Linked DNA regions of Cycloclasticus pugetii PS-1. The protein of the gene in region 2 binds, or shares a complex with, the protein of the main gene of each other region. Links are inferred from orthologs where the notes say so. Each region holds a gene or a part of one and is shown on either strand. Other genes may lie near its edges.

What was found.
Region 1: the proteins of tsaD (region 2) and tsaE are in contact, whole or in part, in a crystal structure (PDB 6N9A), measured with the Thermotoga maritima proteins. The link is inferred for Cycloclasticus pugetii PS-1 from one-to-one orthologs. Residues at the interface, in WP_004082750.1 of Thermotoga maritima: Cys10, Asp11, Arg49, His50, Leu82, Gly84, Gly135, Gly136, Glu154, Thr155, Leu156, Asp157, Asp158, Ser159, Glu162, Asp165, Lys166, Arg169, Leu170, Tyr175, Lys213, Thr214, Leu217, Tyr218, Gln221, Arg222, Asn324; in WP_004082108.1 of Thermotoga maritima: Leu37, Gly38, Lys46, Lys57, Val59, Lys60, Ser61, Thr63, Phe64, Thr65, Leu66, Met67, Val69, Pro71, Tyr82, Arg83, Leu84, Asp86, Asp88, Phe89, Asp93, Ile128, Asp130, Glu131, Arg134.

The regions. Positions count from the first base shown.
Region 1 is NZ_ARVU01000001.1:1,673,029-1,676,348, forward strand. Bases 2-2,995 are described here. They hold tsaE (tRNA (adenosine(37)-N6)-threonylcarbamoyltransferase complex ATPase subunit type 1 TsaE), read right to left. Parts: upstream 1,710-2,995; coding sequence 1,293-1,709; downstream 2-1,292. Other genes in these bases: CYCPU_RS0108085 (N-acetylmuramoyl-L-alanine amidase), read right to left, coding at 2-1,280; CYCPU_RS11760 (NAD(P)H-hydrate dehydratase), read right to left, coding at 1,699-2,541; queG (tRNA epoxyqueuosine(34) reductase QueG), read left to right, coding at 2,602-2,995. Outside these bases: more of CYCPU_RS0108085, read right to left, coding at 1-1; more of queG, read left to right, coding at 2,996-3,320. UniProt on the Escherichia coli protein: Required for the formation of a threonylcarbamoyl group on adenosine at position 37 (t(6)A37) in tRNAs that read codons beginning with adenine.
Region 2 is NZ_ARVU01000001.1:105,562-108,864, forward strand. What follows is about bases 189-3,165. They hold tsaD (tRNA (adenosine(37)-N6)-threonylcarbamoyltransferase complex transferase subunit TsaD), read right to left. Parts: upstream 2,206-3,165; coding sequence 1,171-2,205; downstream 189-1,170. Other genes in these bases: CYCPU_RS0100480 (pteridine reductase), read left to right, coding at 189-315; folK (2-amino-4-hydroxy-6-hydroxymethyldihydropteridine diphosphokinase), read right to left, coding at 312-803; folB (dihydroneopterin aldolase), read right to left, coding at 800-1,159; rpsU (30S ribosomal protein S21), read left to right, coding at 2,420-2,647; CYCPU_RS0100505 (GatB/YqeY domain-containing protein), read left to right, coding at 2,674-3,132. In the rest of the region: more of CYCPU_RS0100480, read left to right, coding at 1-188; dnaG (DNA primase), read left to right, coding at 3,301-3,303.

The DNA.
Region 1 (3,320 bases), 1.6 Mb from region 2 along the record:
TTCAAGGAACTAAGAGAAACCCGATGGCGTTGCGCAATGCCCGACAAAGTATCACCTCTTTGAATTTTATAAGTTGCCGCAGCCATACGAATCGTTGGTTCTGACGGTAAGCGTTGATGAGCAAAATATGTCTTAACGCCTTTCATAATGGCATTCGCCATTTTCATTTGATGCCTTGGGCTTCGTAGCTTAGCTTCTTCATCTTTATTTGAGATGAAGGCCGTTTCAACTAAAATCGACGGTATATCTGGCGACTTCAATACCATAAAGCCCGCTCGCTGGACTTGTTTTTTATGTACATGGCCAACGCCTTTTAAGTTTTTCAGCACCTCACTTGCCACTTTTGCACTGGCATCTTCAGTATGGTTTTGCGATAAATCCAGCAGTACAGAGGCCAACATGCCGTCTTTATCATCCAAGCTAACACCACCCACTAAATCGGCTGCGTTTTCACTTTTAGCTAACCACCTCGCCGCTTCACTACTAGCACCTCGGGTAGACAACACATACACGGACGAACCTCTCGCACGTTGGTCTTTAAACGCATCGGCATGAATAGATACAAACAAATCAGCTTTAGCCTTACGAGCCTTTTCCATTCGCTCACGCAAACCGATGTAATAATCCCCTGAACGAACTAAATAAGCTTGCATATTGGGCTGTTGGTTCACCAGCGTCGCTAATTTTTTAGCAATCGCTAACACCACTTCTTTTTCACGCGTCCCTCTATGACCTTGTGCGCCCGGATCTTCTCCACCATGACCCGCGTCAATAGCAACAACCCACTTGTTATGCTGAGCAGAACTCACTGACTTTTTAACGACTGCCGGCTGCTTAGCCACTGCATTTTGTTTAGGGTATAAATCAACCACTAAACGATGTCCATAATTATCATTTGGTTTTAAAACAAAACTTTTTGCCTTAACCGCTGTTTTCAAATCAATGACAACACGCAAATCATTTTTATTACGAGACGCTTGGCGTATTTGGTTTACGACTTTGTGATTGGTCGTAAATGCTGGCACTACCGCGTCAAACTTTGCGTTATTTAAATCAACCACCAACCGAGAGGGGTTATCGAGTGAAAACACTTTATGCACAACCGGTGACGACAAACCAAACACTAAACGCGTATGATCCGGTGCAGTCCAATAACGCAGTGAGTCCACTTTTTTACTTGCAGCGGCGATTGCCGTAGTACTTATTGATAAGGCAAAGACAACCAACATCAGCATTGACACATGCTCTATCAGTTTAAAATTATTCGAGAATAGTTTCATAACCAACTGTTTTTATGAGTCTTTATAGTTAGATATTAACAGTTCTCTCTCCGTTCCGTAAATATTTATTTTAATCAGTAAATCTGGTTCTGTTAATAAGTCTCCGCCATTAACTGGCCATTCAACAAAACAAATTGATTCGTTATTAAAATAATCACGTATCCCCATGTACTCGAGCTCTTCAGCATCCTTTACTCGATACAAATCAAAATGAAAGACTGGTTGATCGTTGATGATGTAGGGTTCAACTAAATTATACGTCGGGCTTTTAACGGCTCCTTGGTGCCCCAGGCCTTGTAAAACACCTCGAACTAAGGTTGTTTTTCCTGCACCTAAATCACCCTCTAAAAAAACAATCATTCCCGCTTTCAACTTCAATGCCAGCTGCTTTCCCGCTGCTAACATGCCCTGCTCATCTTTAATAATCATTCACTAACTCACGAATTGGTTGCATCAAATCACTTGCCAACAGGCCTCTTTGACCCTTCTGAGCCGCACAATCGGCTGCCATCGCATGAACCATTACAGCCATTTTTGCGGCGTCTAAAATCGTTAAGCCTTGAGCCATTAAACCTGAAATAACCCCTGTTAAGACATCACCCATACCGCCTGACGCCATGCCTGGGTTACCGGCTTTACACATGTAAATATCATCACCGCCGCCATAAACTAAACTACCAGAACCTTTTAAAACAACCACCCCTCCATATTCATTCTGGAGCTCTTTAACAGCTGCTTGCCGATCTAGTTGAATATCCGCAGCTGAACAGCGCAGTAGGCGCGCAGCCTCACCGACATGAGGCGTTAATACCCAATTTTTATTTTTCCGAGGTGACCTAGACAATAAATTCAGCCCATCCGCATCAACCACTGCTGCTAGCCCCGTTTCTAAGGCCGCTTCATAGAGACTGCTTGACCACCGTGTTTGACCAAGCCCTGGACCGATACCAATAACATCACAGGCCGTCGCTATTCGCCTTAATTCTCTTTGATCAGCGACCCCATGGCACATTAATTCAGGTCGTGACAAAGTAAGGCTTGCCGCATGTTCTTTTTTTGTCGCAATACTAACTAAACCACTGCCAACTCTTAGCGCTGCTTCTCCAGCCAACCGTATCGCACCACAAAACCCACGATGACCACCCACTAGCAAAACATGGCCAAAATCACCTTTATGTGATTCCTGTTCACGAGGCGGCAATAAGGTCATCAGCTCAGCATGTGCCAATACCGATATTTTATTTTGTATTTTTTCGGGCATATGAGGACATTCGAAATTGAGATATAAATTCACTGATCATTTTAAGGTATCCTACCGCAGATGAACGAAAACAACATCGACTTACAACAATTAGCCAAGGAAATAAAATCACTTGGCCAGTCCCTTGGCTTTCAACAGGTCGGCATTACTGACACCGAATTATCTAACGCTGAAAAACAGCTAAATCATTGGCTTGAGGCGGGCTTCCATGGCGACATGGATTATATGCACAAACACGGTACAAAACGTACACGTCCCAGTGAGTTACATGAAGGCACGATACGTGTTATTTCATGCCGCATGGATTATTTACCAGAGCACATGGAGCGCACTAAAGACTTAATGAAAGACCCCGTTCGCGCCTATATTTCACGTTATTCGTTAGGACGAGACTATCACAAACTCATCAGAAAAAGGCTTCAAAAACTGGCAACCCTCATTGAACAAAAAATAGGCCCTTTTGGCTACCGTGTGTTTGTTGATAGTGCACCAGTTATGGAAAAAGCAATTGCTGAAAAAGCCGGCTTAGGTTGGATTGGAAAACACAGCAATGTATTAAATAAAGAGGCCGGCTCTTGGTTTTTTTTAGGCGAACTCTACATCGACCTGCCACTGCCCATTGATACAGCCGCCGAAAAACATTGTGGCCGTTGTATCGACTGCATTGATATTTGCCCAACACAGGCTATCGTCGCCCCTTACACCGTTGACGCTAGGCGCTGCATATCATACCTGACTATCGAACTGAAAGGCTCGATCCCAGAAGAATTTCGCGCTCC
Region 2 (3,303 bases):
GTTGATATTTATGCTAAACGTTCATTGGTAGATTACCCGATTTATAGCACCGCAAAAGCGGGGTTATATGCGTTAACAGAATCGTTAGCTAAGGAGTTGGCGCCAGATGTGCGTGTGAATGGCGTATCGCCAGGGGCAATTTTATGGCCAGAAAGTCAGGCAACTGAATTGACCGACAGCATTGTTGAAAAAATTCCTTTGCAGCGACAAGGTGCACCCAGCGATATTGCCGAAACAGTGTTATTTTTAGCCCAAAATGCGGCTTATATTACCGGTCAGGTGATTGCGGTTGATGGCGGTAAAAGCCTTGTCTAATCCCAACTAAAATCAATGCGTTTTTGTACGATGTTAGATTTGTCGAAATGTTGCCAGAGCTGCTGGTAAGAGGTCTGTAAAACAGGGTGTTGTAGGTTGCCAGCAATTTCAGCCAGTGGCTCTAAGACGAATGCATACTGAGTTATTTCGCCACGCGGAATATCGAGAAGAGGGTCTTTGCTGATGAAGTTGCCATACAGGATTAAATCTAAATCCAGTGTTCGCGGGTTAAATTTTTTCTGATCAAGGGTGCGGCCATTGTCTTTTTCAATCGTATCAAGAATGGTATCTACTTGTATTGCGGACAGATCTGTTTCAAAAGCAGCAATTAAATTTAGAAAGGGTTGACCATCAAAACCAACCGCGTCGGACTCATAAACGCTGGATAAGGTGAGGTTACCGAATTGTTTTTTTAAGGCATTTATACCGGCACGGATATGTTTTTCGCGCTCAATGTTGCTGCCAATGCTTAGGTAAACAGTGGTCATTGGGGTTTTGATCCACGCTCAATAATAATGCCAACGTCATCGGCATGGCGTAATGCTCCTTTCTTATTCAAGGTTAGCTTTAGCCAAGGGACATTGAAATCATGAATAATCAGTTCGGCAACTTTTTCGGCTAATGTTTCAACTAACTGAAACTCACTTTTTTCGACAAAATCAATCACTGCTTTCGATAGAGATTTATAGTCTAAAGTGTCGTCAATATGATCACTAGCAGCAGCTTTTTTTATGTCCGCGGCCATTTCGATATCAAAAAAAACGGGCTGTTTTACTTTGCGTTCCCAGTCAAAAATGCCAATGATGGCTTCAATTCGTAAGTTTCGTAGAAAAATAATATCCATAAGGTCTTTGTTTACTTTGTTTGAGGCGTATTAAGTGCAGATAATGGCCAGCGAGGTCGAGCTTTAATGCTGAGCTCGTCGAATTCCCCAGCTAATAGACGTTGATAACCAGCGTAAGCGATCATGGCGCCATTGTCAGTACAAAATTCATGGCGGGGATAAAATACCTTGGCGCTGATTTCTTTGGCCATTTGGTCCAGTGTTTTACGTAAACGTTGGTTGGCGCTGACGCCACCAGCAACCACTAGGGTAGAGAGCCCGGTTTGAGTTAAAGCGCGTTTGCATTTAATCGCCAATGTGTCAGCCACGGCATCTTCGAAGGCTCTGGCGATATCAGCACAGGTTTGCTCGTCTAAAGCATGTTGCTGGCTGGTTGTTAAGGCAAAAGTTTTGAGCCCGCTAAAGCTAAAATCAAGCCCTGGCCGGTTGGTCATAGGGCGTGGAAAATTAAACCTTTCCGGATTGCCATTTTTGGCGCAAGCGGCCAAGGCAGGTCCCCCTGGGTAGCCTAAATTGAGTAATTTTGCTGTTTTATCAAAGGCTTCGCCGGCAGCATCATCTAAGGATTCGCCGAGTAGTTGATAGTCACCTATTTGATTGACCTTAATTAATTGTGTGTGCCCACCTGAGACCAATAAGGCAACAAAAGGAAAGCTAGGTGGTGTTGTTTCAAGCATGGGGGCTAATAAATGACCTTCCATATGGTGAACGCCGATAGAGGGGATGTCCCATGCATAAGCCAAGCTTCGAGCAACGCTAGCTCCAGCAAACAGAGCGCCAACAAGTCCCGGCCCAGATGTATAGGCAACGCCGGACAACTCACGACTAGTTACGCTGGCATTAGCAAAGCATTGTTTAATAAGTGGAATTAGTTTACGGACGTGGTCTCGTGAAGCCAGTTCAGGCACAACGCCTCCGTACTCCGCATGCATGTCAATTTGGCTATACAGCGCATCAGCGAGTAAGCCGCGTTCGCCATACAAGGCAACGCCTGTTTCGTCACAGGATGTTTCAATACCAAGAACAAGTGGTGGCTGGGTAGTCATTGATGGCGATGGTTTAGCAAGGTTTTAAAGCAGGCTATTATACGCAAACAAGGCGCTTTCTGCCTAAACGATATGAAGCTCACGTTAACCATTAACAATAGATTTTCGTTAAAGGTGTTGTTATTAGGAGAGTATGGGTGTTGGCATATGGCTTTGCTGCGTGTATAATCCGCCATCCTTTTACACCATTTAACTTTTAAGAAGAGAGAAATACATGCCTTCAGTTCGCGTTAAAGATAACGAACCATTTGACTTTGCTCTACGTCGTTTTAAGCGTACATGTGAAAGAGCCGGCGTTTTGGCTGAATCACGTAAACGTGAGTTTTATGAAAAGCCAACTGCTGAGCGCAAGCGTAAAGCAGCTGCAGCGGTTAAACGTCATTTGAAAGGGTTGTCTCGCACACGTCGCGCATTGAACAACCTTCGTCGTGGCCGTAGCTAATATTTGCTACTCGCGTCGTTAACATAATGAGCGAACAAGCCACGCCTTTATTGCACCGTATCCGTGAGGATATGAAGTTAGCAATGAAGGCTAAAGAAAAAGAAAAGCTGAGTGTTATTCGTTTAATACTCGCTGCTATTAAGCAAAAAGAAGTCGATGAGCGTATCGAATTAGATGATACGCAAGTCCTTCAATTGCTCGATAAGATGGTCAAACAGCGTCGTGATTCAATAGAGGCGTTTGACAAAGCAGGTCGTGACGACCTATCACTGATAGAGCAAAAAGAAACAAGTATTATCCAGCAGTACTTGCCCCAACAATTAACTGAATCAGAGGTCGATCAACTGATCGATCAGGCGATTACCGAATCTGGTGCGCAAGGCATGAAAGATATGGGTAAAGTGATGGGTATTCTTCGCCCTAAATTACAAGGTCGTGCAGACGTTGGTGCGGCAAGCGGTAAAATAAAAGCCAAGCTTTCTTAATTTGTTTTTATTTAGTGGTCCGCATGATCACTGTATGACAAATTGGTAGGCATGGAGAAGCGCATCAATTTCACTGGGCACTTCCGGCTCGTATAGAAAAGTATTAACGCTTGTTAATGTCGTCTATGCTTCAAGCAAGAATCATAGGGTAAATAAAATACCATAATCATG